DNA from 2 places in the Enterobacter sp. UNJFSC 003 genome. Region 1 is predicted to be linked to the other one. Evidence: predicted binding sites of a transcription regulator. Region 1 holds the regulator's gene; the other holds the start of a gene.
The links. The regulator PhoB, encoded in region 1, activates phosphate uptake and scavenging genes when phosphate is short. The targets are predictions, from matches to a motif close to CTGTCATAAAACTGNCNNAT.

Region 2: glpT (glycerol-3-phosphate transporter) is a predicted target of PhoB. The motif match lies at 1,367-1,386, and genes of this name have one in related genera.

The regions. Positions count from the first base shown of each region.
Region 1 is NZ_JBAKHK010000003.1:331,462-334,619, reverse strand. It holds gene sbcD (exonuclease subunit SbcD) at 1-790, opposite strand, end outside; gene phoB (phosphate response regulator transcription factor PhoB) at 978-1,667, shown strand; gene phoR (phosphate regulon sensor histidine kinase PhoR) at 1,689-2,984, shown strand.
Region 2 is NZ_JBAKHK010000001.1:292,201-295,358, forward strand. It holds gene glpA (anaerobic glycerol-3-phosphate dehydrogenase subunit A) at 1-1,243, opposite strand, end outside; gene glpT (glycerol-3-phosphate transporter) at 1,494-2,846, shown strand; gene glpQ (glycerophosphodiester phosphodiesterase) at 2,858-3,158, shown strand, end outside.

The DNA.
Region 1 (3,158 bases):
TGCCCTCGCTAAAGCTCACCAGATGCACGCATTTGGCTTTGCCGGTTTCATCAAAGCTGAGGGCGAGGGGCGAGCCGCAGTAGCGAATGTGCTCGCAGCCGCCGATTATCTGCGCGCGGTGAATATGCCCGAGCGCAATGTAATCGGCAGGGGGAAAGTTTTGTGCCGGGAAAGCATCCAGCGTACCAATATAAATGTCACGTACCGCGTCACTTTTACTGGCTCCGACCGTCGTCAGGTGCCCGGTAGCGATCACGGGGATAGAGTGTTCACCGCGCAGGGTACAGGCATCAGCGTATTGCTGGTGATAATAGTCGGTAATGCTCTGCAACAGGTGCTGCTGTTTTTCTCCGCCGGAGAGCCCCGCCTGGCTTTGCACGATATCGCGGGGGCGCAGGAACGGAACCGGGCACAGCACCGCGCCCGGCGTGCCATCGCGTTTATTTAGGATCTGCGGGGCATGACCGGCGCTGGCGACCACGGTGGTATTGAGGAAGGCCAGAATGTCGCGAGATTCGTTCAGCGTTGCGACGGAGTCGTGGTTTCCGGCAACAATCACCAGATGACAACCCGTCTGCTGGAGATTGACCACAAAACGGTTATATAACTCACGTGCATAACTTGGCGGCTGACCGGTGTCAAAAATATCGCCTGCCACAATAATCGCGTCAACGTCCTGCGCCAGGGCGGTATCCAGCAGCCAGTTCAGGAACGCTTCATGTTCAGCGGCGCGGCTTTTGCTGTAAAAATTTTGACCCAGATGCCAGTCCGAGGTGTGAAGTAGGCGCATAAGAGATCCGTGGCGAAAAATGATGATGGGGATTATAAACTTTCAGAGAACGGAAAATAACCGCTGTAATAAAACAACGGTTTGCCATTTATGGTGGTAATGTTTTTCATAAATCTGTCATAAATCTGACGCATAATGACGCCGCATTACAAACTTGTAACTTAAATAAGATAAGACAGGGCAAAGTATGGCGAGACGTATTCTGGTCGTAGAAGATGAAGCTCCAATTCGTGAAATGGTGTGCTTCGTGCTCGAACAAAATGGCTTCCAGCCGGTTGAAGCGGAAGATTATGACAGCGCGGTGAACCAGCTGAATGAACCCTGGCCCGATCTGATTCTGCTTGACTGGATGTTGCCTGGCGGCTCCGGTCTGCAGTTTATCAAACACATCAAACGTGAAGCGATGACCCGCGATATTCCGGTTGTAATGCTCACGGCGCGCGGTGAAGAAGAGGATCGTGTGCGCGGCCTGGAAACCGGCGCGGACGATTACATTACTAAACCGTTCTCGCCAAAAGAGCTGGTTGCTCGCATCAAAGCGGTGATGCGCCGTATTTCACCGATGGCGGTGGAAGAGGTGATTGAAATGCAGGGGCTGAGCCTTGACCCCACCTCACATCGCGTGATGACCGGTGAAAACCCTCTCGATATGGGGCCGACTGAATTTAAGCTCCTGCACTTCTTTATGACGCATCCGGAACGTGTTTACAGCCGCGAACAGTTGCTGAATAACGTCTGGGGAACTAACGTCTATGTCGAAGACCGGACGGTCGACGTCCATATTCGCCGCCTGCGTAAAGCGCTGGAACTGAGCGGCCACGATCGCATGGTGCAGACGGTCCGCGGCACGGGTTATCGTTTTTCGACCCGTTTCTGAACAATGACAGGAGTGTGACGCGTGCTGGAACGTCTGTCATGGAAAAGGCTCGTCTTTGAACTGATCTTATGCTGTATTCCGGCCTTCATTCTGGGGGCCTTTCTTGGATATTTACCGTGGTTTTTGCTGGCATCGGTTACAGGATTACTGATCTGGCATTTCTGGAATTTACTGCGCCTCTCCTGGTGGCTATGGGTTGACAGAAGTATGACGCCTCCGCCGGGAAGCGGAAGCTGGGAGCCGCTTCTGTACGGTCTGCATCAAATGCAGATGCGTAATAAAAAGCGCCGTCGCGAGCTGGGAAGCCTGATCAAACGCTTTCGCAGCGGGGCGGAGTCGCTGCCGGATGCGGTGATATTGACCACGGAAGAAGGAACCATCTTCTGGTGTAATGGTCTCGCGCAACAGCTGCTGGGCCTGCGCTGGCCGGACGATAATGGTCAGAACATCCTTAACCTGCTGCGTTATCCCGAGTTTACGCAGTATCTGAAAAAGCGTGACTTTACGCGCCCGCACAATCTTAAGCTCAACAATGGGCACCATCTTGAAATTCGCGTGATGCCCTACAGCGATCGGCAGTGGCTGATGGTGGCGCGTGATGTCACCCAGATGTACCAGCTTGAAGGGGCGCGACGTAACTTTTTTGCCAACGTCAGCCACGAGCTACGCACGCCGCTGACGGTGCTTCAGGGTTATCTTGAGATGATGCAGGAGCAAACGCTGGAAGGGGCACCGCGTGAGAAAGCGCTGCATACCATGCGCGAGCAAACGCACCGGATGGAAGGCCTGGTGAAACAGCTTCTGACGTTGTCTAAAATTGAGGCAGCACCCACTCTTGCGCTCACAGACACCATTGATGTGCCGATGATGCTGCGGGTGGTCGAGCGAGAAGCGCAAACCTTAAGTCATAAAAAACATGAGCTTACATTTGAGGTAGAGAACACCCTGAAGGTGCTCGGTAGCGAAGACGAACTGCGAAGCGCCATCTCTAACCTGGTGTATAACGCGGTAAATCACACCCCTGAAGGGACGCACATTGTGGTGCGCTGGCAGCATACCTCAACGGGTGCCGAGTTTAGCGTTGAGGACAATGGCCCCGGTATTTCGCCTGAGCACATACCGCGCCTGACCGAGCGATTCTACCGGGTGGATAAAGCCCGTTCGCGGCAGACTGGGGGAAGCGGGCTGGGCCTGGCCATTGTTAAGCACGCGGTTAATCACCACGAAAGCCGACTCGATATTCAGAGCACGCTGGGCAAAGGAACCCGTTTTAGCTTCGTCATCCCGGAACGATTAATTGCCAAAAACAGCGCTTGAATTCAGGCGCGTCACTTTTCCTTGCCACGGGCCAGTCATTGCTGGCCCGTTTGCTTTGCAGTCAAGTAAAACCCGAGTGAATATTATACGGTTGATGTTTTTTTGTTCGCATGATTAGCCATGGGTTTTTCTTATACTTAGCGGATTGTGCTGGTTGGTATTTTCATGCTGGCA
Region 2 (3,158 bases), on a different contig from region 1:
GGCGATAAATGGCCGAGCCGCGAAGAGGTGCGGGGAGTGAGATGATCTTTTGGAGCGTTTTCTCGGTCGACTGGCGCGAGCCGGGCAGCGGCTGCTCCGCCGTGACGCACCGTTCGGTATTCCCTAGCTTGCGGCAGACGGCATCGGTAGCCCATTCCGCCATCAAACGGTAGGTCATCAGCTTGCCGCCAGTAATGGTGATAAACCCCTCCATTCCGTCGCGCTTAGCATGATCGAGCAGCACAATGCCGCGGCTGACGTTACGTCCGCTCGGGTCGTTATCGCTGGCAACCAGCGGGCGTATGCCCGCGTAGGCGCGAAGGATACGGGTCTGCGCCATTACCGGTGCCAGCTTTTCCCCTTCGCGCAGCAAAATGTCGACTTCTTCTGCCGTCACCCTGTTGTCATCAATCTCGCTGTAATCCACGTGGGTTGACGTGGTGCCAATCAGCGAGATGGTGTCGCCCGGCACCAGAATATCGGCGTCAGACGGTTTGCGGCAGCGGTTAATCACATGGTTATTGATGCGATGATCCAGGATCAGCAGAGAGCCTTTGGCCGGGAACATGCGAACGGATAAGTCAGCATATTCGGCAATGCGTTGACCCCATATTCCCGCCGCGTTAATGACGACGGCGGCAAACAGCTCGCTGTGTTCGTTATAACGGGTGTCGAAAAGGCGCACGCCGCAGACGGTATTGCCTTCGCGGATAAGCCCGGTGACGTCATGCCCGGTCAGGATCCGCGCGCCGTGCTCCCGGGCATCCAGCATATTGGCGGCCGTCAGGCGGAAGGGGTCAACCGTGCCATCCGGGACCTTCACCGCGCCGATCAGGGCAGGGTTTACCGAGGGTTCTAAACGACGCGCCAGCGCGGGATCAATGGCCTCAGCCTGAATGCCCGCTGAGCCGCATGCGGCAATAAAGGTGTGCTGAAAGGCGAGGTCATCTTCGGGAAGGGTGATAAAGAGGCCGTCGGTCGGCTCGATGCAGTGGCGAGCGATGCGCTTGAGGATTTGGTTTTCAGCAATACACTCGCGCGCTGACTCACCGTCGGTCACCGCATACCGCGCGCCGCTGTGCAGCAGGCCATGATTGCGGCCGGTTGCGCCGGTCGCGATGTCATGACGCTCCAGCAGCGTCACGCTTAAGCCCCGCAGGGCGCAATCGCGTGCAATCCCGGCACCGGTCGCGCCACCACCAATGATTATCACATCGCTGTAGCGAGGATCGTGAAGTGTCATTGTCATCCCTCAATGTTCGTTTTTTACCATTTAGCCACATCAATTTTGTGGTTTGTTTGATTTCGAACATAAACGCGCTCAATTCGAAAGTGAAACGTGATTTCATGCGCTTTTTTGCGCATTCTGTCATATTTCTGTAACAATCTGTGCGTTGATTCACAGTAACAATCACTGTGATTTCTTAACATCCCCGCCTCTGGAACCAGGTGCGAGCCACCTGCTCATTTACTACAAGGCCACGGAGGCTGTTATGCTCAGTATCTTCAAACCTGCGCCGCATCGGGCGCGTCTGCCAGAGGCAGAAATAGATCCGCTTTATCGCCGCCTGCGCTGGCAAATCTTCCTGGGGATTTTCTTCGGGTACGCCGCTTATTACCTTGTGCGTAAAAACTTTGCGCTCGCAATGCCGTATCTGGTGGAGCAGGGCTTTTCGCGTGGCGATCTGGGGTTCGCGCTGTCGGGGATCTCCATCGCGTACGGTTTTTCCAAGTTCATTATGGGATCTGTGTCGGATCGCTCGAATCCGCGCGTGTTCCTGCCTGCCGGTCTGATTTTAGCGGCAGCGGTCATGCTCTTTATGGGCTTTGTGCCGTGGGCGACCTCCAGTATCGCGGTGATGTTTGTGCTGCTGTTCCTGTGCGGCTGGTTCCAGGGGATGGGGTGGCCGCCGTGCGGACGCACCATGGTGCACTGGTGGTCGCAGAAGGAGCGTGGCGGGATCGTGTCGGTGTGGAACTGCGCGCACAACGTGGGCGGCGGTATTCCGCCACTGCTATTCCTGCTGGGGATGGCCTGGTTCAATGACTGGAAAGCCGCACTGTACATGCCAGCCTTTGGCGCGATCGTGGTGGCGCTGATTGCTTTCGCACTGATGCGCGACACGCCGCAGTCCTGCGGTCTGCCGCCGATTGAAGAGTATAAAAATGACTATCCGGACGATTACAGCGAGCAGCATGAAGAAGAGCTGACCGCAAAACAGATTTTCATGAAGTACGTGCTGCCCAACAAACTGCTGTGGTACATCGCGGTGGCGAACGTATTTGTCTACCTGCTGCGCTACGGCATTCTCGACTGGTCACCAACGTATCTCAAAGAGGTGAAGCACTTCGCCCTGGATAAATCCTCTTGGGCCTATTTCCTCTATGAATACGCCGGGATCCCCGGCACGCTGATTTGCGGCTGGATGTCGGACAAAGTGTTCAGGGGCAACCGCGGCGCAACGGGCGTCTTCTTTATGACCCTGGTGACTATCGCAACCGTCGTTTACTGGCTCAACCCGCCGGGTAACCCGGGTGTGGATATGGCCTGTATGATTGTTATCGGCTTCCTGATTTACGGCCCGGTCATGCTGATTGGCCTGCACGCTCTGGAATTGGCACCGAAAAAAGCAGCAGGTACCGCCGCAGGCTTTACCGGTCTGTTCGGCTATCTGGGTGGTTCGGTCGCGGCAAGCGCCATTGTGGGCTATACCGTCGACTTCTTCGGCTGGGACGGCGGCTTTATGGTCATGATTGGCGGAAGTGTGATGGCGGTTCTGCTGCTGATTGTGGTCATGATCGGTGAAAAACGTCACCATGCCGACGTGCAGGCGCGTCGTCAATAAGGAGCATCGTGATGAAATTGACTCAACTTGCAACCGGTCTGCTGCTGGCCGGCCTGATGACAGGCTCCGCGCTGGCGACCGATAAGATTGTGATTGCCCACCGCGGTGCGAGCGGCTACTTACCGGAGCACACGCTCCCTGCAAAAGCGATGGCCTATGCGCAGGGTGCGGATTACCTGGAGCAGGATCTGGTGATGACGAAGGACGATCGGCTGGTTGTCCTGCATGACCACTATCTTGACCGCGTGACGGACGTGGCGGAACGCTTCCCGGACCGCGCCCGAAAGGACGGGCGTTACTACGCCATCGACT